Regions from separate parts of the Rhizobium sp. 62_C5_N11_2 genome, predicted to be linked through region 1. Evidence: riboswitches for the same ligand, from Rfam matches in the RefSeq annotation. Region 1 holds a riboswitch; each other region holds the start of a gene.
The links. A riboswitch is a leader RNA that binds a small molecule or an ion and turns the genes downstream of it on or off. The one in region 1 is predicted to bind cobalamin.
Positions count from the first base shown of each region.

Region 2: it holds a riboswitch for cobalamin, as region 1 does, so the genes downstream of both, bluB (5,6-dimethylbenzimidazole synthase) here and cobU (bifunctional adenosylcobinamide kinase/adenosylcobinamide-phosphate guanylyltransferase) in region 1, are expected to answer to the same signal.
Region 3: it holds a riboswitch for cobalamin, as region 1 does, so the genes downstream of both, nrdH (glutaredoxin-like protein NrdH) here and cobU (bifunctional adenosylcobinamide kinase/adenosylcobinamide-phosphate guanylyltransferase) in region 1, are expected to answer to the same signal.
Region 4: it holds a riboswitch for cobalamin, as region 1 does, so the genes downstream of both, AB8B31_RS13115 (ABC transporter substrate-binding protein) here and cobU (bifunctional adenosylcobinamide kinase/adenosylcobinamide-phosphate guanylyltransferase) in region 1, are expected to answer to the same signal.

Region 1 is NZ_JBPWPW010000001.1:2,386,446-2,391,324, forward strand. Features, by position in the region: gene cobW (cobalamin biosynthesis protein CobW) at 1-932, opposite strand, end outside; gene cobU (bifunctional adenosylcobinamide kinase/adenosylcobinamide-phosphate guanylyltransferase) at 937-1,461, opposite strand; cobalamin riboswitch at 1,623-2,019, opposite strand; gene AB8B31_RS12025 (chloride channel protein) at 2,278-4,068, shown strand; gene AB8B31_RS12030 (adenylate/guanylate cyclase domain-containing protein) at 4,097-4,879, opposite strand, start outside.
Region 2 is NZ_JBPWPW010000001.1:2,231,988-2,236,866, reverse strand. Features, by position in the region: gene AB8B31_RS11275 (methyl-accepting chemotaxis protein) at 1-266, opposite strand, end outside; gene AB8B31_RS11270 (MFS transporter) at 537-1,940, opposite strand; cobalamin riboswitch at 2,115-2,302, shown strand; gene bluB (5,6-dimethylbenzimidazole synthase) at 2,345-3,031, shown strand; partial or broken gene AB8B31_RS11260 (molybdopterin-dependent oxidoreductase) at 3,028-3,705, shown strand; gene AB8B31_RS11255 (phosphatase PAP2 family protein) at 3,815-4,879, opposite strand, start outside.
Region 3 is NZ_JBPWPW010000001.1:3,865,072-3,869,950, reverse strand. Features, by position in the region: gene AB8B31_RS19100 (heavy metal translocating P-type ATPase) at 1-1,429, shown strand, start outside; cobalamin riboswitch at 1,594-1,817, shown strand; gene nrdH (glutaredoxin-like protein NrdH) at 2,083-2,304, shown strand; gene nrdI (class Ib ribonucleoside-diphosphate reductase assembly flavoprotein NrdI) at 2,319-2,723, shown strand; gene nrdE (class 1b ribonucleoside-diphosphate reductase subunit alpha) at 2,702-4,879, shown strand, end outside.
Region 4 is NZ_JBPWPW010000001.1:2,593,205-2,598,083, forward strand. Features, by position in the region: gene AB8B31_RS13110 (FecCD family ABC transporter permease) at 1-708, opposite strand, end outside; gene AB8B31_RS13115 (ABC transporter substrate-binding protein) at 714-1,730, opposite strand; cobalamin riboswitch at 1,909-2,163, opposite strand; gene AB8B31_RS13120 (tetratricopeptide repeat protein) at 2,385-2,987, shown strand; gene blh (bifunctional sulfur transferase/dioxygenase Blh) at 3,052-4,332, opposite strand; gene AB8B31_RS13130 (DsrE family protein) at 4,514-4,879, opposite strand, start outside.

The DNA of each region.
Region 1 (4,879 bases):
TCGATGCGGCTGCCGACGGCCTGGAGCTGCAAACGCATCGGCTTGCCTGAAACGTCGACGAAACCCTTGAGACGCAGCACGTCATGGGCTGATATGATGTCCTTCAGCGCTTCGACGAAACCGGCGGGATCGGCAATGGCTCCGAGATCGACGACAAAGCTGTCGAATTCGTCGTGATCGTGCGGCGCGCCATCCTCATGCTCCAGCTCGTGATGCGACTTGCGATTGGCGACATCGTCCTCCGTGCCGATGCCAAGGCCGAGCAAGATGCCGGCTGACACCTCGCCATTTCTCGCCTCGATCATCACGGGCTTGCGCACCGTGCGGGAGGCGACCTCGTCGCGCACCCTGATAAGGCCCGCGGCGTCGATCAAGTCGGTCTTGTTGAGCACGATGAGGTCGGCGCAGGTGAGCTGGTCCTCGAACAGCTCCTCGATCGGGCTTTCGTGATCGAGCGATTCATCCTCGGCACGGCGCGCATCGACGGCATCATGGTCGTCGGCGAAACGGCCGGCGGCAACGGCAGCACTATCGACCACCGTGATGACACCGTCGACGGTCACCTGGGTGCGAATGTCGGGCCAGTTGAAGGCGGCGACCAGCGGCTGCGGCAAAGCAAGGCCCGAGGTTTCGATGACGATATGGTCGGGCCGCTGTTCGCGTTCGAGCAGCTTCGTCATCGTCGGGATGAAGTCGTCCGCGACCGTGCAGCAGATGCAGCCATTGGTGAGCTCGATAATGTCGTCCTCAGTGCAATTCTCCGCACCGCAGCCCTTCAGCACGTCGCCGTCGACGCCGAGATCGCCGAATTCGTTGATAATCAGCGCAATCTTCTTGCCGCCGGCATTGGTCAGCAGGTTGCGGATCATCGTCGTTTTGCCGGCACCGAGGAAGCCGGTGATGACGGTTGCGGGAATCTTCTGCTGGTTCATGGACTTAACCCTTCATTTTCAGCGGCAGGCCTGCCGCGATGAAATAGACTTCGGCGGCCTTCGCCGCGATCGATTGGTGCAGCCGGCCGGCATGATCGCGAAAATCCCGCGCCATGCGATTATCCGGCACGATGCCGAGACCGACCTCGTTGGAAACGAAAACGAGCCGCGCCTTCGCGGCGGGCAGGAAATCGGCAAGTGCGGCAAATTCCACCGCCATCTCACGCTCCTCGATCATCAGATTGGTGACCCAGAGCGTCAGGCAATCGATCAGCACGATGCGCCCTTCGCCATCGATGTCGGTAAGCTTGCCGACAAGATCGAGCGGCTCCTCATGCGTCGTCCAGGACGGACCGCGATCGGCCTTGTGTTGCGTTATGCGCGCCTGCATCTCCTCGTCCCAGGCCCGCCCGGTGGCAAGGTAGTGGCGATCCAGATCGGTCGCGGTGACGAGGGATTCGGCGAACCTGGACTTGCCGGAGCGCGCGCCGCCGAGGATGAAGACAGTGTTGGAGGGGGCAGCCGTCATGCCGGCGTTGCCTTCTGAATAGATGCCGCGCAAGCCGCTACGGAAGACGCCGGCGGCTGTAAGGCCCCGCCAAATCGCGCCGCACCAGGCTGCGCTGAATTCAATCGTTCAGCCAAGACAACCTCCGTGCTGGCAACGGGCATAGTGCCCAGGTGTGGGCTTCGCGCCCGGCACGCATGGCAGGTCTCCTGGCTCGCGGTTATCGGCCGCGATCGGGGCAGACCGGAAACCGGTCGCCCTGATCGTGCCAGCGGATCATCCTCGCCTTCCCGGCTGCATCAGTGAAAAGGTGGACGATTCGTAGACTTGAGAGGCGTCCGACCCCGGTTGATCACCATGCATATCCAGTGGCTTTTCCGGCATGCCGCCCGTCCCGCCCGCCTGCACGATTGCAGGCTGCCGGCAGAAAGGGCTTAACGCCGGATGGAAGACCCTGACCGCTCTACAGTCGCGGGGTCGGCTGTGATGAAGGCGCCCGGCTTGGGTCCGCCGCGTCACATTCCCTTTTCATCCGGAAGGGCGTAACACCGATCCGGAACCATCCGTTATGTCGGGATGGTCGGGCGACCATCCGTTGAGGGATGGTTAGGCAAGCTCAGAGGTGAAGTCAACCGGCCTTGGCGACCGGGCAATGGCCGGCCAGAGGAAGCAACTCCGCCAACACGACTTACTCTACCTAAAATATCGTCATTTATCAGAGACTTACGTCATAAAAATTTGTCCCAGCCGCCGGCTTTTCGCCGCAATTGCGTCGCAAGCGGACTGCGCGACCATCTCCGCCCTTGACCGGGCCTCTCCCCGCCTAGTTGTCTAGCCATGCTTATGAAATTGGATCGGCGCCGTTTTCGTGCGCTGCGTGTTTTCTTCGATCCGGGACGCCTGCGGGCGCTGACCCGCCGTAGCGAGGTCGGTCTGTCGCTGGCGGGCGCCGTCGTCGGCATCATCTCGGGTCTCGCCGTCACCGGCATGAGTTACGTCTCCAACGAGCTGCATCAGCTGGTCTTCGGCATCGCCGACAGCGAGCGGCTGAGCTCGTCCGAGATCGAGAACAAGATGCTGCTGCTCACTGCCCCCGTCATTGGCGGCGCCCTGCTCGGCCTGTTGCTCCTAGTGCTGGCGAAACGACGCAAGAAGCCGATGGTCGACCCGATCGAGGCCAATGCGCTGCATGGCGGCCGCCTGTCCTTGACCGACAGCATCATCGTTGCCGTGCAGAACCTGATCTCCAACGGTTTCGGCGCCTCCGTCGGCCTGGAGGCCGGCTATACCCAGCTTGCCGCCGGCCTCGCCTCCAAATTCGGCCTGAAGCTGCAGCTTCGCCGCTCGGACCTGCGCACCCTCGTTGGCTGCGGCGCGGCGGGCGCCATCGCCGCCGCCTTCAACGCGCCGCTGACCGGCGCTTTCTATGCCTTCGAGCTGATCATCGGCACCTATACGATCGTGTCGCTGACGCCTGTCGTCGTCTCCGCCCTTGTCTCCACCCTGATCGCAAGGCTGCTTGCCGGCAGCGATTTCACCATCGATATCGGCAGCTTCGGCTCGGTCGTGCCAGCCGATTATATCCCGGCACTGCTGCTCGGTGCTTTCTGCGCCGGTGTCGGCATCCTGATCATGCAGGGCGTCGCCTTTGTCGAAGAGCTGGCGCGCAAGAGCTCGATCGCCCCACCCTTCCGCCCGGCACTCGGCGGCATCATCGTCGGGCTGTTGGCGATGATCTCACCGCAGGTGCTCTCGGCCGGCCACGGCGCGTTGCATCTGAACCTTTCCCGTGAGGTGGCGATCCCGACGCTGATCGGCCTCTTCCTCTTGAAATCCTTCGCCTCGGCGATCTCGATCGGCTCCGGCTTCAGGGGTGGGCTGTTCTTCGCCTCGCTGTTCATGGGCGCCCTGCTCGGCAAGCTCTTCGCCTATTGCGGCCCCTATTTTGCCGATGCGACGCTGACGCCCGTCATCTATGCCGTGGTCGGCATGAGTTCGCTCGCCGTCGCCGTCATCGGCGGGCCGCTGACCATGACGTTCCTGGCGCTCGAAATCACCGGCGATTTCCTGATCACGGCACTGGTGCTCGCCGCCGTCATCACCTCCTCGCTCGTCGTCCGCTCGACCTTCGGTTACTCCTTCGCCACATGGCGCTTTCATCTTCGCGGCGAAAGCATTCGCAGCGCCCATGATGTCGGCTGGATCCGCAATCTGACGGTCGACAAGCTGATGCGCGCCGATGTCAAGACGGCAAGGGCAGGCATCTCTCTGGAGGAATTCAAGCAGGCCTTCCCGATCGGCTCGACCCAGCGCGTCATCCTCGTCGAGGAGAGCGACAAATATGTTGGCCTCGTGCTGGTGCCGGAGATCTACGCCAACCCGACCGACGCCCAGGACGAGGGCAAGACGCTTGCCGATTTCATCCACTACCGCAACGATTTCCTGCAGCCGCAGATGAATGCCAGGCAAGCGGCGGCGATCTTCGACAAGAGCGAAAGCGAAGCACTCGCCGTCGTCAACAACCTGATCGAACGCAAGGTGATCGGCCAGCTCAGCGAAAGCTATACGCTGCGCCGCTACAGCGAAGAACTCGACCGCCGCCGCCGCGAGGTCTCAGGCGAGATCTGAGCGTCGTCGCGCCGATCGGATCGACGCTTCAGGATACGGCGTCGGCGAGCTTGAACACGTCGGCCCGCTTCGAAACGCCGCGCAGCTCGAACGATCCCAGATACTCGCAGGCCACGGCGCAGGTGGCCGCGAAGCTCTCCGACATCAGCAGGTGTTGTTCAAGCGTGCCGCAGAGCTTTTCTAGCCGCGAGGCCTCGTTGACGGCCCTGCCGATCACCGTGAAATCGAGCCTGCCACGGGCGCCGACGTTCCCGTAGAAAACCTCGCCGAGATGCAGGACGACATCGACGCCGATATCGGGGCCGCCGTTTTGCGTCCGCTCACGGTTCAGCGCCTCGTTTGCTTTCAGCAGATTCTTCGTAGAAGCCAGCGCGGCCATGCAGGCCTTCTGCGGACCCTCGGCGTCGGTCGGAAAGATCGCAAGCACGCTGTCGCCCATGAACTTGAGGATCTCGCCGGAATTTTCCTCGACATGCCGGTCGATCAGCTCGAAATGTTCGTTCAGAAACCCGACGATCTCGCTGGGTTGATAGACCTCGGTCAAGGCCGTAAAATTTCTGAGGTCCGCAATCAGGATCGCCGCATTGATGGAGCCGCCGGTTCCCCTCTGGGTCTCCCCGGCCAGAATGCGCGCGCTCGTCCTAGCGCCGGTATAGACCGCGAGGATATCGGTGGCGGTTTTCGATGCCGCCACACGGTAAGCCGCCAGACCCAGCGCCGGGACAAGCGCTTTGACGATCGCCAGCTGATCACCGGAAAATCCGCCCGGCGCATCGCTGGTCAGGGAGAAACCGAGCCCGCGCAACGCGAC
Region 2 (4,879 bases), 150 kb from region 1:
TGTACAAGATCGAGCGAGGGGTCGTCGCGGTAGAGCGAATAAGCCTCGCGAACGGCGTTCGCCTTCCCCCATTTCACGCCGCCGGCGGCCAGAGATGCAAACTGCTCCGCATCCTTGGACCAGTTCGCCTTGGCGCCATCGATCAACGCCCGGGTTTCGTACATCCAGGTATAGGTGGCGAAAGCGGAAATGCCGCAGAGGTTTACGGCAACGATAATCGCCGCCAGCTTGGCTGTCAGAGGCATCGTTTTCAAAAAATGGAACATTCCGCGGCGGCCTAGAATTGCGGCTCAGTCGGACATGTTCCCGACTGGCGTATCAATACGGGCATCGACGCTGACGGTCGCATCACGAGCGCTCATGCCCATGTCCTGATAGCAACCCAAAACGCGCAAACGCAGTGTGTATTTGATGTGTGAATAAATCATAAAGTAGAAAGGAATGCTGAGCACACGCGTGCCATTCGCGCCTGCTCCCGCCGGCGCCGAGCCTTGCGAACCGGTGGGTGTAGCAGGGTTTCCGTGGCGTCAGGGAGATCAGCTATTTTCAGCCACGGCCTCTTCCGGCTCGACGTGCCGGCGCTTGCGGCCGTGCGCCGTCAGTTCAGCGCCAGCATCGTGGGGCAGGCGCAGGAAGGTGATGCAGGCCAGCGCCGAAATCGCCGAGACGCTGAAGAAGGCGATGTGGAAATCCGAGACCAGCAGCCTGCCGTCGTGAAAGCTGCTGGAAATTTCGAGGATGCCGCCGGCGATCGCCACACCCATCGCCATGGAGATACGCTGGGCAACGGCATTGATTGCGGTTGCCTGGCTGCTGTCGGCACCATCGACATCGCCGAAGGCCATGGCGTTGACGCCCGAGAAAGCCATGGAGCGGAACAGGCCGCCGATCAGCAGGCAGGCCATGATCAGGAACAGTGGCGTTTCGGCGGTGAACAGGCCGTTGATGCCGAGGAAGATCGCCGCCAGCAAGGTGGTGAGGGAGATCACCGTGCGGAAGCCGAAGGCATTGAAGGTGCGCGAGGCGGCGAATTTCGAGCCCATGGAGCCGAGCGCGCTGACGAAGGTGACCGAGCCCGATTGCAGCGGCGTCAGGCCGAAGCCGAGCTGGAGCATCAGCGGCATCAGGAAAGGCAGGGCGCCAAGTCCCATGCGGAAATTCGAGGCGCCGAGGATCGCCGCCCGAAACATCGGGTAGCGGAACATCTTCGGATCGAGAAGCGGATAGGGCACGCGGCGCGCATGCAGGAGGTAGAGGAGGCCGGCAAGGATGCCGATCGCAACCGTGACATAACCGTAGACAACGGGCACGGCCGGCAGGCTGATCACCGACAGGCCGAAGACGAAGCCGGAGAAGCCTAGGCCGCAAAGGAAGAAGCCGGGGAAATCCATCGGCCGGGGACTGCGTGGCTCAACCGCCGGCAGGAAACGGGTGACGAGGATGATGCCGAGCACGCCGATCGGGACGTTGATCCAGAAGATCCAGTGCCAGGTGAGGTAGGTTGTGAGGAAGCCGCCGATCGGCGGACCCATGATCGGACCGATCAACGCTGGAATGGTGAGCCAGGCCATGGCATCGACGAGTTCGTGACGCGGCGTTCCCCGGACCAGCAGCAGGCGGCTGACCGGCGTCATCATCGAGCCGCCGGCGCCCTGGATCAGGCGTGAGATGACGAAGGCCGTGATCGAATTGGAAAAGGCGCAGGCGATCGAGCCGATCATGAAAACGAAGATCGCCATGCGGAAGATGTTGCGTGCGCCGAAACGATCGGACATCCAGCCGCTGATCGGGATGAAGATCGCCAGCGCCACGAGATAGCTGGTAACGGCGAGCTTCAGCGCGATCGGCGAGGTGCCGATATCGGCTGCGATCGCCGGTAGGCTGGTGGCGATCACGGTCGAATCCATCTGTTCCATGAACAGGGCGACCGCAAGGATCATGGGCGTGAGGCGGGGCACGGGCAACCAAAGTGCAAAGAGAAAAAGTGCGGCGCCATGGGCGTCGGTCAGGATCGGTTTGTTTCTAAGGCAGCGATGCGCCTCTGTCCATGAAGTCGATGTCGCATGCAACGTGTCGGCGGTATGAGGGCCGGCTTGCCGCCGCCGCGCTTTCCTGAAATAGATGCGCTGTCAGGTGCCCGCCGTCCAGGCGGGAGAATCGGGAATCCGGTGCAAAGCCGGAACGTGCCCAACGCTGTAAGGCCGACGCTTGCCGCTTCATCACGCCACTGGCTTCTCGCCGGGAAGGCTGCGGCAGACGGATGACGCCGAGTCAGAAGACCGGCCTGGCTAGATAGACCGATCCGCGCGGACGGCGGGGCGGTTGCGTTGTTGGGGATTTGACGATGCGACCCTTTGATGAGGATGCCCTTTCAGCGGCGTCCGGTTTTTCCTTGGCCGAACGCGAGGCCGTCTATCATGCGATCATGACGCGACGCGACGTTCGCAGCCAGTTCCTGCCCGATCCCTTGCCGGATGATCTTGTGCAGCGGCTGCTGACGGCAGCCCATCATGCACCCTCCGTCGGCTTCATGCAGCCGTGGAATTTCATTCTGGTGAAAAGCGCAACCGTGCGGGCGCGCGTCCGGGATGCTTTTGCGAGGGCCAACGAGGAGGCGGCGCTGATGTTCGAAGGCGAACGGCGGCAGGTCTACCGCTCGCTCAAGCTTGAAGGCATTGTCGAGGCGCCGCTCGGCATATGCGTGACCTGCGATCCTACCCGCAGCGGCAGCGTCGTGCTGGGGCGCACGCACAATCCCAGGATGGATAGCTATTCCACAGTTTGCGCCATCCAGAATCTCTGGCTTGCGGCGCGGGCGGAAGGGGTCGGGATCGGCTGGGTCAGCATCTTTCATGAAGGCGAGCTGAAGAGCATTCTCGGCATACCCCAGCATGTCGAGGTGGTCGCCTGGCTCTGTGCCGGTTTCGTCGACCGGCTCTATGACGAGCCGGAACTGTCCGTCAAAGGCTGGCGGCAGCGGCTGCCGCTCGATGAACTCGTCTTCCATGATGGATGGGGACTGAACACCTAGAGGTCGTCTTCTTCGGCACCGACAAAGGCGAGGTCACGATTCGCGACATCAAGATGCAACAGAACTTCGCTCGCAGCATGTCGCTCGCCGACGCGATGAACCCCGACAATCTGCTCTGCTACGAAATGAACGGGGCGACCCTGCCTGCCCCCAACGGTTTCCCGCTGCGGCTGATAACTCCGGGCTGGTACGGGATTGCCAACGTCAAGTGGCTGAAGGGCATCGAGGTTCGCGACACCCGCTTCATGAGCCTGCTGATGGGCCGCGACTATGTCACCATCCGGGAGGAAGAGCACAACGGCGAGACCGTGCGGGCCGAGACCTCGGTCGGCCGGGCCTTGCTGAAATCCGCGCCCGCCAAGGTCACGCGCAACGACTCGGGTCACCGGGTCGTCGGCGCAGCCTGGGGTGCACCGATCGACCGGGTCGAACTGAAAATTGATCAAGGGCCCTGGATGCCGGCAGTCATCGATCACAGCGAGGAGGCCGAATACGCCTGGAAGATTTGGTCACTGGATTGGCCAAATCCCTCGCCTGGAGAACACACGGTGACCTCGCGCGCGATCAGTACCGCAGGGCAAATTCAACCGGCGATGGACGATCCCTTGATCGCCAAAAAGCACACATACTGGGAAAGCAATGGCCAGGTGACGCGCCGCATCCGCATCGTTTGAGAAACGTTGCTGCCTCGCACGTCGGCTGCTGAGTGAACGGAACGTTCCACCGAGAACCCCTCGCTTAGGATTGCGACATTTCAGGAGAAAGGCGCTAGCGGCCCTTCCGCTAGTCTGCCCCGTCTTTTTTTGCCCGCTCGATGAATTTCCCGGCGACTGCTTTGCCAAGTGCGGCACCGGCCCGGTTGTCCATTTCATAGTGGATGCCGGCCCAGATGCGGGAATCGCCCGCTTCCTTGCCGACCGTTCGGATGAACTCCGCCTGGTCGGGGAACAGATAGGCAAGCACCTCGCATCGGGCAGTCGACAACGTGGAGTGATTCGACGGATAACTGGGATGGGCCGGCACTGCGAACAGGGGAGTGATGCTCGGGTCAAGCATGTTGGGCCGCAGGTACCAATAAGCGTATTTCCCGTCGTTGCTTGCAATGTAGGCGTCGTAGTAGACCGTTGCGAGCATCGCGTAAGCCCGTGCGGCGCGCGGCGGGTTCGAATCCGTCTTGTCCTCGAACATCCACTTGCTGGCATAGTCATACCAGTCGGTGAACAGGCCGGATGGGCTTTGCCAGTAGAACGCCTTGTAGCTGTTGGGGAATTTTCGCTCAAACTGGCGGACTGCATCCGTCTCGGCCTTCACGGCCGCAGACTTGCAGTCGGGCGGAGTCGGTGGCCTGAATTCATCGGCTGTCTCGAGCAGGATCGGCTTCCAGTTTGGCATGGTTGCATTGGCGGGTTTGTCTCCGACCCACATGCACGGCCCGGTCGGCACGGTGCCGGTCCAGACGGCATCGGAGCCGTCGGCCTTTGCCCGCGCAATCACTTGCTCTGCCACGCGTCGCCCCAGTTCCAGGCCGGCGGATGAATCGCTTGGGAACTGGACACCGGCAAGGACACGCGACTGTGCGGCTTCTTCGGCCATCGCCTGGAACGACGACGCCTCGTCGGGAAAGAAATAGGCAAGAACGGTCGCGGCGGCGGCGGCGGCGGCCGCGTGTTCGGATGGATAAGCGGGACTCCGAGGCGTAGGCAGCGCAGTCGGCAGTGTCGTATCCACCTCGCTCGGGCGGGGGCGATTGTAGAAGTATTTCGACTCCCAAGCCGCGATGGTGGCGTCGTAGACCGCCATCGTCAAATAGGTGTAGACGCGATGCGCATTGGGGATCGTCTGGTTTGC
Region 3 (4,879 bases), 1.5 Mb from region 1:
TCGTCCTGGCGACCGGATCTCGGCGGACGGCATCATCATCTCAGGCGAGAGCGCGATCGACGAGGCGCCGGTGACGGGCGAGAGTACGCCGGTTCGCAAGGGCGTCGATGCCGTCGTTTTTGCCGGCACGGTGAATGGCGATGCGGTGCTCAGGGTTCGCGTCACGGCGGCTGCCGCCGACAATACCATCGCCCGCGTCGTCAAGCTGGTGGAGGAAGCTCAGGAATCGAAGGCGCCGACCGAACGCTTCATCGATCGGTTCTCGCGCTATTACACGCCCGGCGTCGTCGTGGTCGCAGCGCTTGTCGCGGTCGTTCCACCGTTGCTGTTCGCTGGGCCGTGGGGCGAATGGGTCTATAAGGGCCTTGCGATCCTTTTGATCGGCTGCCCCTGCGCGCTCGTCATCTCGACGCCGGCGGCGATCGCCGCCTCGCTTTCATCCGGTGCGCGGCGCGGGCTGCTGATGAAGGGCGGCGCGGTGTTGGAAACGCTCGGCAAGGTGACGATGGTCGCCTTCGACAAGACAGGCACGCTGACAGAAGGCAAGCCTCAGGTGACCGACATCATTTCCTTTGGCCTGAGCGAGGCGCAGGTGCTGTCGCGCGCGGCGGTGCTGGAGCAGGGTTCCAGCCATCCGCTGGCGCTGGCGATCCTCAACCGCGCCAAGACGGACGGCGTTCCCGTGCCGCCGGCCTTCGAGCTTGAAGCGCTGCCGGGCAAGGGTGTCAGCGGCAAAGTCGGCGGTGAGGCGCTGGATCTGCTGTCGCCACCTGCCGCCCGCGAGCGCGGGACGCTCAGCGCGGAACAGGATGCACGCATCACGGCGCTGAACGACGAGGGCAAGAGCGTGTCGGTGCTGCTCGTCAACGGTGTTGCGGCCGGCCTGATCGCCATGCGTGACGAGCCGCGTGAGGATGCCGAGGCCGGGCTCGCTGCCCTCAAATCAGCAGGCGTCAAGGCGATGATGTTGACGGGCGACAACAAGCGGACGGCAGCAGCCGTTGCCGGCATGCTCGGCATCGACTGGCGCGGCGAGATGATGCCAGAGGATAAGCAGCGGGTCGTTGGCGAATTGAAGCGCCAGGGCTTCATCGTGGCCAAGGTCGGCGACGGCATCAACGATGCTCCGGCGCTGGCCGCTGCCGACATCGGCATCGCCATGGGCGGCGGCACCGATGTGGCGCTGGAGACGGCGGATGCTGCCGTGCTGCACGGACGCGTTGGCGACGTGGCGCGGATGATCGAACTTTCCAAACGCACGATGCGCAACATCCTGCAGAATATCACCATCGCACTCGGGCTGAAGGCGCTGTTTCTGGTGACGACGATCATAGGGATCACCGGGCTCTGGCCAGCGATTCTTGCCGATACCGGCGCCACCGTGCTGGTGACGATCAATGCACTGCGGTTGCTTCGGATAAAAATATGAATGTCGTTTGAGGAGCCGGCTTCTGCCGGCTCTCTTTATGATGCGTTCTCCACAGCGCTTTTCCGTTAACGCTTCGTTATCCACATCATACACAGGCGCGGCGATTCGTTGCCGCCATTGTTGCGCCGCCACAACAACTTGTTGACGTCATGATCGATTCGCGTACCATATCTAGTGTTCGAGGTTCCGTCGATTCGTGAGGATCGGTGACTAAGACGGGAATTCGGTGCGCTTCGCCATCATGGCGCGGCAATGCCGGGGCTGCCCCCGCAACTGTAAGCGGCGAGCAACTGTCCGATTTCAGGTCACTGGAGCATGATGCTCCGGGAAGGCTGGGCAGGCGCTTTGACCCGTGAGCCAGGAGACCTGCCTCGAACGAAACGTCCACGGGCGGGGTGTCCGGAAGGTCGCGTTGCATGGCTGCGGGGAATCTCCGCATCGCGTTTCGCAGGCCCGAACCTCCTCATGAGCCACTTCGGGGTGAAGTCATGTCAGAATTTCAGTTCAGGCCGCCACCCGCTAGAGGTAGAGGGCGGAGTACGCCCAGCGGCTAAACAGCCGCACAGCTCAAAATCATCAGAGAATTTTTCGACGGATATCGACAGATTTCCGATCGATGTCCTGCGCCCAATCGCATCGTCACGAGGAATATCATGACCATTACCGTCTACAGCAAGCCTGCCTGCGTCCAGTGCACTGCCACCTACCGCGCCCTCGACCGTCTGGGCGTCGATTATGACATCGTCGATATCTCGCAGGATGCCGAAGCGCTCGATCGCGTCCGCAGCCTCGGCTACATGCAGGCGCCTGTCGTCATCGCCGGCGAGCAGCATTGGGCGGGCTTCCGTCCCGACATGATCAGCGCGCTCTCCTGACCTGAGGACAAGCGATGGGCCTGATCGTCTATTATTCCAGCCGATCCGAGAACACCCATCGGTTCGTCGCCAAGCTCGGTCTGCGCGCGGCGCGCATTCCGCCAGGTGGCGCAGACGCGTTCCATATCCGCGAACCCTTCGTGCTGATCGTGCCGACCTATAGCGGCGACGGCGGCAAGGGTGCCGTTCCCAAGCAGGTGATCCGTTTCCTCAACGATGCGGAAAACCGAGGACACATCCGCGGCGTGATCGCCGCGGGCAACAGCAATTTCGGCGAGACATACGGGCTCGCCGGCGACGTGGTCTCGCAGAAATGCCAGGTGCCGTACCTTTACCGGTTCGAGCTCATGGGCACCGACGACGACGTCGCCAAGGTCAAACACGGAATGGAACGATTTTGGACACGGGAACAACCCTGACGCGGGATGCGGGCGCAAAACCGCATCAAATTTTTGCTCAGCCCGCCGGGGAGAGGCCGCCGAAAGCAGCCGAAACCCTCGACTATCACGCGCTGAACGCGATGCTGAACCTCTATGACGATGAGGGGCGGATTCAGCTCGACAAGGATCGTTTGGCGGCCAAGCAATATTTCCTCCAGCATGTGAACCAGAACACGGTGTTCTTCCACAATCTGAGGGAAAAGCTCGATTACCTCGTGACCGAGGGATATTACGAGCAGGAGGTTCTCGACCAGTATTCCTTCAATTTCGTGCGGGATCTGTTCGACCAGGCCTATGCCAAGAAATTCCGTTTCCCGACCTTCCTCGGCGCCTTCAAATATTACACCAGCTATACGCTGAAGACCTTCGACGGCAAGCGCTATCTCGAGCGCTATGAGGACCGCATCTGCATGGTGGCTCTGGCCTTGGCGCGTGGCGACGAGGCCCTTGCCCGCGACATGGTCGACGAGATCATTTCCGGCCGTTTCCAGCCGGCGACGCCGACCTTCCTCAATGCCGGCAAGAAGCAGCGCGGCGAACTGGTTTCCTGCTTCCTGCTGCGCGTCGAGGACAATATGGAATCGATCGGCCGGTCGATCAATTCGGCGCTGCAATTGTCGAAGCGCGGCGGCGGCGTGGCGCTGTCGCTGACGAATATCCGCGAGGCAGGCGCGCCGATCAAGCATATCGAGAACCAGTCCTCGGGTATCATCCCGGTGATGAAGCTGCTCGAAGACAGTTTCTCCTATGCCAACCAGCTCGGGGCGCGGCAGGGCGCGGGTGCGGTCTATCTCAATGCCCATCATCCCGATATCATGCGCTTCCTCGACACCAAGCGCGAAAATGCCGACGAAAAAATCCGCATCAAGACGCTGTCACTCGGCGTCGTCGTGCCCGATATCACCTTCGAACTCGCCAAGAACAATGAGGATATGTATCTGTTCTCGCCCTATGACGTGGAACGCGTCTATGGCGTGCCTTTCACCGAGATTTCGGTGACGGAAAAATATCGCGAGATGGTGGCGGATGCCCGCATTTCGAAGAAGAAGATCAAGGCGCGCGAATTCTTCCAGGTGCTTGCCGAAATCCAGTTCGAGAGCGGCTACCCCTACATCATGTTCGAGGACACGGTGAACCGGGCGAACCCGATCGCCGGACGTATTTCGATGAGCAATCTATGCTCGGAAATCCTGCAGGTCAGCGAGGCGAGCGAATATCATGACGACCTTTCCTACAAACATCTCGGCAAGGATATTTCCTGCAATCTCGGCTCGCTGAATATCGCGGCGGCAATGGATTCGGCAGATTTCGGCAAGACGATCGAGACCTCGATCCGGGCGCTGACAGCCGTTTCCGACATGAGTCACATTTCCTCGGTTCCCTCGATCGAGAAGGGCAATGACGAGAGCCATGCGATCGGCCTCGGCCAGATGAACATGCACGGTTATCTCGCCCGCGAGCGTATCTTCTACGGCTCCGAGGAAGGCGTCGATTTCACCAATATCTATTTCTATACGGTGACCTATCACGCAATCCGCGCCTCGAACCTTTTGGCGGTCGAACGCGGTACGAGCTTCAAGGGCTTCGAGAATTCGAAATATGCCTCCGGCGACTATTTCGACAAATATACAGAGCAGCTCTGGGAGCCGGCGACGGAGACGGTCAGGGCGCTGTTCGAGACGTCAGGCATTCACATTCCGACGCAGGAAGATTGGGCCACGTTGAAGAAGGCGGTGATGGCCTCCGGCCTCTATAACCAGAACCTGCAGGCGGTTCCGCCGACGGGGTCGATCTCCTATATCAACCACTCGACCTCCTCGATCCATCCGATCGTCTCGAAGATCGAAATCCGCAAGGAAGGTAAGATCGGCCGCGTCTATTATCCGGCGCCGTTCATGACCAACGACAATCTCGACTATTATCAGGATGCCTACGAGATCGGGCCGGAGAAGATCATCGACACCTATGCGGCGGCGACCCAGCATGTCGACCAAGGCCTGTCGCTGACCTTGTTCTTCCGCGACACGGCAACGACGCGCGACATCAACAAGGCGCAGATCCATGCCTGGAAGAAGGGCATCAAGACGATCTACTACATACGCCTTCGCCAGATGGCGCTGTCCGGCACCGAGGTG
Region 4 (4,879 bases), 210 kb from region 1:
GGCAGCATCCGTGCCGAAAGCGAAGGCGTCCAGCGCCCGCACATGGGCCATGCAGATGATGAAGCCGGCAAGCGCGATCGGCACCGACAGATAGACATCGGGCCAGCGCACGCCACTGAGCGAACCCAAAAGCCAGAACAGGATGCCGCGCGCCTGCTCGGCATTCGCCGATGTCGTCACGATGTAGGAGGTCAGCGCATTGAAGAGCTGCGAACCGGCGACGCCGCAAAGGATGATGCGCTCGCCGCTTCCTCCCGCACCCGTTGCCAGGAAGCCGACCAGCAGAAAGGCGATCACCGCACCGATGAAGGCGCCGCTCGAGAGGCCGAGAATACCGTAGCCGAAGCCGAGGATCATCACGCAGACGGCGCCCGTCGAGGCGCCGGCGGAGATGCCGAGCACATAGGGTTCGGCCAGCGGATTGCGCAGCAGCGCCTGCAGGATCGCACCGCAAAGCGAGAGCGATGCGCCGGCGCTGGCCGCGACGAGCGCGCGGCTCAGACGATAATCCCAGACGATGCCCTGGTGGATGCGGCTGATCTCGAAATTCGTTCCGAACAGCCGGTTCGAGACCGCCTCCGCCGTGGTCGCAACGGGAATTGCGATCTCGCCGATGGAAACGGCAAGGCTGATCATCAGCCCGAGCAGGAGAAGTGCGGCAATGGTGAGCGCGGCAAGCGCCCACCATCCCTGTTGCCTGACCGACATTGCCTTCACTGCGCCAGGCCGAAGGACTTGATGCCGTTCGCCAATGTCTCGATGCCATCGATCGTGCGGATCGTCGGGTTCATCGACTGCGCGTCCATCATCACGAAGTGCTTGTTTTTGACCGCGTCGAGCTCCTTGGTCACAGGGTCGTTCTCAAGAAAATCGACCTTGACCTTAGGATCGTCAGCCGCATAACGGCGGCGGTCCATGGTCGCGAGCACGATGACGGCAGGGTTCGCCTGGGCGATGGTTTCCCAACCCACCAGCGGCCATTCCTCTTCCGTGGTGACGACGTTCTTCGCACCGATCGTCTTCAGGATATAGGCGGGCGCGCTGTTCTTGCCGGCGATGAAGGCGTCGCCGCTGACCTCTTTGCTGGAGAACCAGAAGACGACGGGCAGGTTCTTGCCCGATGCGCCCGATATCGACGCGACAGCATCCGCCTCGCGCTTCTTCAGCGCCGAAATCAGCGCATCGCCGCGGTCCTTCACGTCGAAAATCTCCGAGAGCTCGGCGATTTCCCGGTAGATCAGGTCCATCGTGAACAATTCCCCACGCACGCCGTCGCCGCCATCTGTGTTGACCTTGGCGACGCAATCGGCCGGCGCGAGATAGGTATTGATCCCGAGATCCTTGAACTGTTCCCGCTTGCCGACGGAGCCCTGCGCGCCGACATGCCATTCGAACTCGGCCGCCACCAGGTCGGGCTCCTGCCCGACGACGGATTCGAAGCTCGGATCGTTGTCGGCAAGCCGCTTTATCTTGCTGTTGGCCTCGGCATATTGCGGCAGGACTGGACCGACCCAGACGGCCGTCCCGGCGATCTTGTCGGCAAGGCCGAGCGAGAAAAGAATTTCGGTCATACCCTGGCCGATCGAAACGATCCTGGCGGGCGCCTTCTGAAAAGTCACCTGCTGGCCGCAATTACTGACGGTCAGGGGGTAGTGCGTCGCGGCAAGGCTTGGTGCCGCAAGGCCGGCGAGCCCGAAGGCAAATGTCATGGCGGCGAGAATCTGGCGCATGGAAAACCTCGATGAAGGAAAAAATCACGGCCGTTCCGCGCATGTGCGCGGACCGAAAGCACGCTTAAGCGTGCCCTAGCCGCAGGAGGCCCAATCGAGACGGATGCATGCCGGAATTCGGCGAAGGTTCAGCAGGTCAATCATATCTGTTCCTTGTCCGGGCATCCCCGCCCGGTTGATTGGATCGTGATTGACGGCAGGTCTCCTGGCTTGCGGATATCCGTCGTTACATCCGCCTTCCCGCGATATCCGCAGTGGCAGGGCCATAGGCCCTTCAGAGATGGCCAGTCGCTGGCCACTCCTGAGATGATCGACAATCCGCTTACAGTTGCGGGGGCAGCCACGGTCTCGGTCCCTACTGGGTCGTCCTCACCGTGTTCCCTATTAATCCCCTTGGAGTCATCTTCAGGGAACCGTCGAACCCAGTTACGTCGCAGACCTGCCTAACGTCAATGATTATTGCGGAGGATCGTGCCGGCCCACCGCGGCAAATTGCGAGACCTCGAAGCAAAACTCGCGAGCACCCTCGCGCAAAAGCTATCGTCTGCGGCGCTGGCGTCGGGTCATCAGTCGGCGTGCGTCACGACGGATTGCGGAAGGCGGGCCCCCGACATAGCTTTGGCGCCACCGATTTCAACGAGGTCTGATGTAGCAATGAGCAATCCGGATAGCACCGATCTCGCCGCAGCCAGGATAGACGCAATTCGCCAAGCAGCCGAGCAAGGCGATGCACAAGCACAATTTGAATTAGGCCATATGACCGCACGAGGTGAAGGTGTCACCGGGGATAAAGCCGAAGGCGCGAGATGGCTTCGGAAAGCGGGCGAACAAGGTCATGTCGATGCGCAATTCCTCCTGGCTGGCCTGTATCTCATGGGGGACGGCGTTGCACAGAGCGCGCCGGAAGGCGTCGAGTGGCTTGATAGAGGCGCCAGTCAAGGCCATGCCGACGCACAGTATTTATTGGGCTTGATGAGAGAGGACGGCGACGGTTGCGATATCGATCCAACAGACGCCGTGAGATGGTACGGCCAGGCCGCAAACCAGGATCATGCCGGTGCGCAATACAGGCTAGCCCAAATGAAAGAGCACGGCGTGGGCTGCGAGATCAATCTGACAGAGGCTTTCAAATGGTACCGTCGTGCAGCGCTTCAGGATTACCCTGATGCAAGAGAAGATCTGCTCGATTTATGTCGTGCACATCCAGACCTGCCGCTTCCAGTATCAGAATTGCTCGATGGCAAAGGTCGTTCCTGATACTCAGCCCTTTGTCCGGCGGCGCAATCGTCCAGACGCCGTCGCCGTCCTATTCACTCCGCCCCTACAACGCATCCAGCGGTATCTTCAAATACCGCCGGCCGTTCTCCTCCGGCTCGGGCAACCGCCCGCCGCGGATATTGACCTGCAGCGCATGCAACATCAGCTTCGGCTTCGGCAGCGTGCGGTCGCGCGCCTGGCGCAGCGCAACGAAGCCGGCCTGGTCGATGCCTGCGATATGAGGATTGGCGCTTTTCTGGGCGGTCACCGTGCTTTCCCAGCGGGGGTGGCGGCCGCCGGGCTGGTAGTCGTGGCCGGAAAAGAGCCGGGTCTCCTCGGGCAGCAATAGGATGGCCTGGATCGAGTGCCAGAGGGCACTGGCGCTGCCGCCCGGAAAATCGGTTCGCGCCGTGCCGGAATCCGGCGTGAACACTGTGTCGTGCACGAAGGCGGCGTCGCCGACTACATAGGTCACTGAGGCGAGTGTGTGCCCGGGCGAAAACATCACGCGGGCTTTAAGCGCACCGATCTCGAAGGCGTCGCCATCGGCAAACAGCCGGTCCCATTGCGAGCCGTCGGCTTTAAGCGCCGGCCAGTTGTAGATCTCCTTCCAGAGCATCTGCACGTCGGTGACATGGGCGCCGATCGCCGTCGGCGCGCCGGTCTTCTCATGCAGATAATCCGCGGCGGAGAAATGATCGGCATGCGGATGCGTGTCGAGGATCCACTCGACCGTCAGCCCCTCACTTTTGATATGAGCGAGGATGGCGTCGGCGTTGGCCGTTCCCGTCGCCCCCGACATCTCGTCGAAATCGAGGACCGGGTCGATGATGGCGCAGCGTTTCGTCGCCGGGTCGGAAACGACATATTGTACACTGCAGGTGCGGGGCTCGAAGAAGGCCTTCACATGAGCCGCCTGCCCTGCCCGCTTTTCCAGAAAGCGGCGCGCGCCGGCAAGATCGAAGCCGAGGTTTTGACCGAAGGCCTCGACATCTCCGGGCTTCATCCGCCCGTCGAGCACCTCGCCCAGTGCATAGAGCGTCAACGCTCGTGTGCCGCTCTTGCAATGGGCGACGACCGGTCCCTTGGCCTCGGCCATCGCTGCCTGGAAGGCACGGATATCGGCCTCGGTGATCTCGGTTCCCTTCACCGGCACGAAGCTGTAGGCGAGCCCGGCGGTGGCGGCGGAAGCCTTTTCCGCGGTATTGCCCGGCTGCCCCGGCTCCTCGCCATCCGGTCGGGCATTGATGACGGCGGCAAAACCATCAGCCGCGAAGGCGGCAAAACCTGCGGCGTCGGGCTGCTCCGCCACCGATATCAGCTCATTGACCCTCACGGATGTCATCGAAGCCCCCGCGCTGCCGCTCCAGGCATTATCGCACGTATATCGATACAATCTCACAAGTATATTGCCGAACGCAAGAATAGGCGTTTGGTATTTCTCTGCACCTGTCGCCGATCCGCAAAGCCTGAAGAAACCGGTGGGAGACGCCGCCCAAACTCCCGCCCATCCCGACGGAGTATCGTCAAAACGATAGCGTCGCAGCTCCTTCCTTGATCTCGGCATGCATGGCGCTGGCACCGACGATGACGACGCCGTCGAGCAAGTCTTCCTGCGTATAACCGCGCGAGGTCACACAGGGCGGGCAAGCCCAGATCGTGCCGCCGCGCTGCTGGAAATTCTCGATCAGGCTCGACAGCGGATCGAGCGGCGGCACATGCGTCATGCGCTGGCCGCCCTTGCGCACCAGGTCGATCCCGGTGCTGGTGAGGAACACCGAGACCTTCAGCCCGGCGGTGATGCCGCCATTGGCAATGGTGAAGGCGACGGAGGAAAGTTCGGATTCGATGCCTTTGTTGACGAGCACGACCAGCTTGTCGCTTTGGGTTTG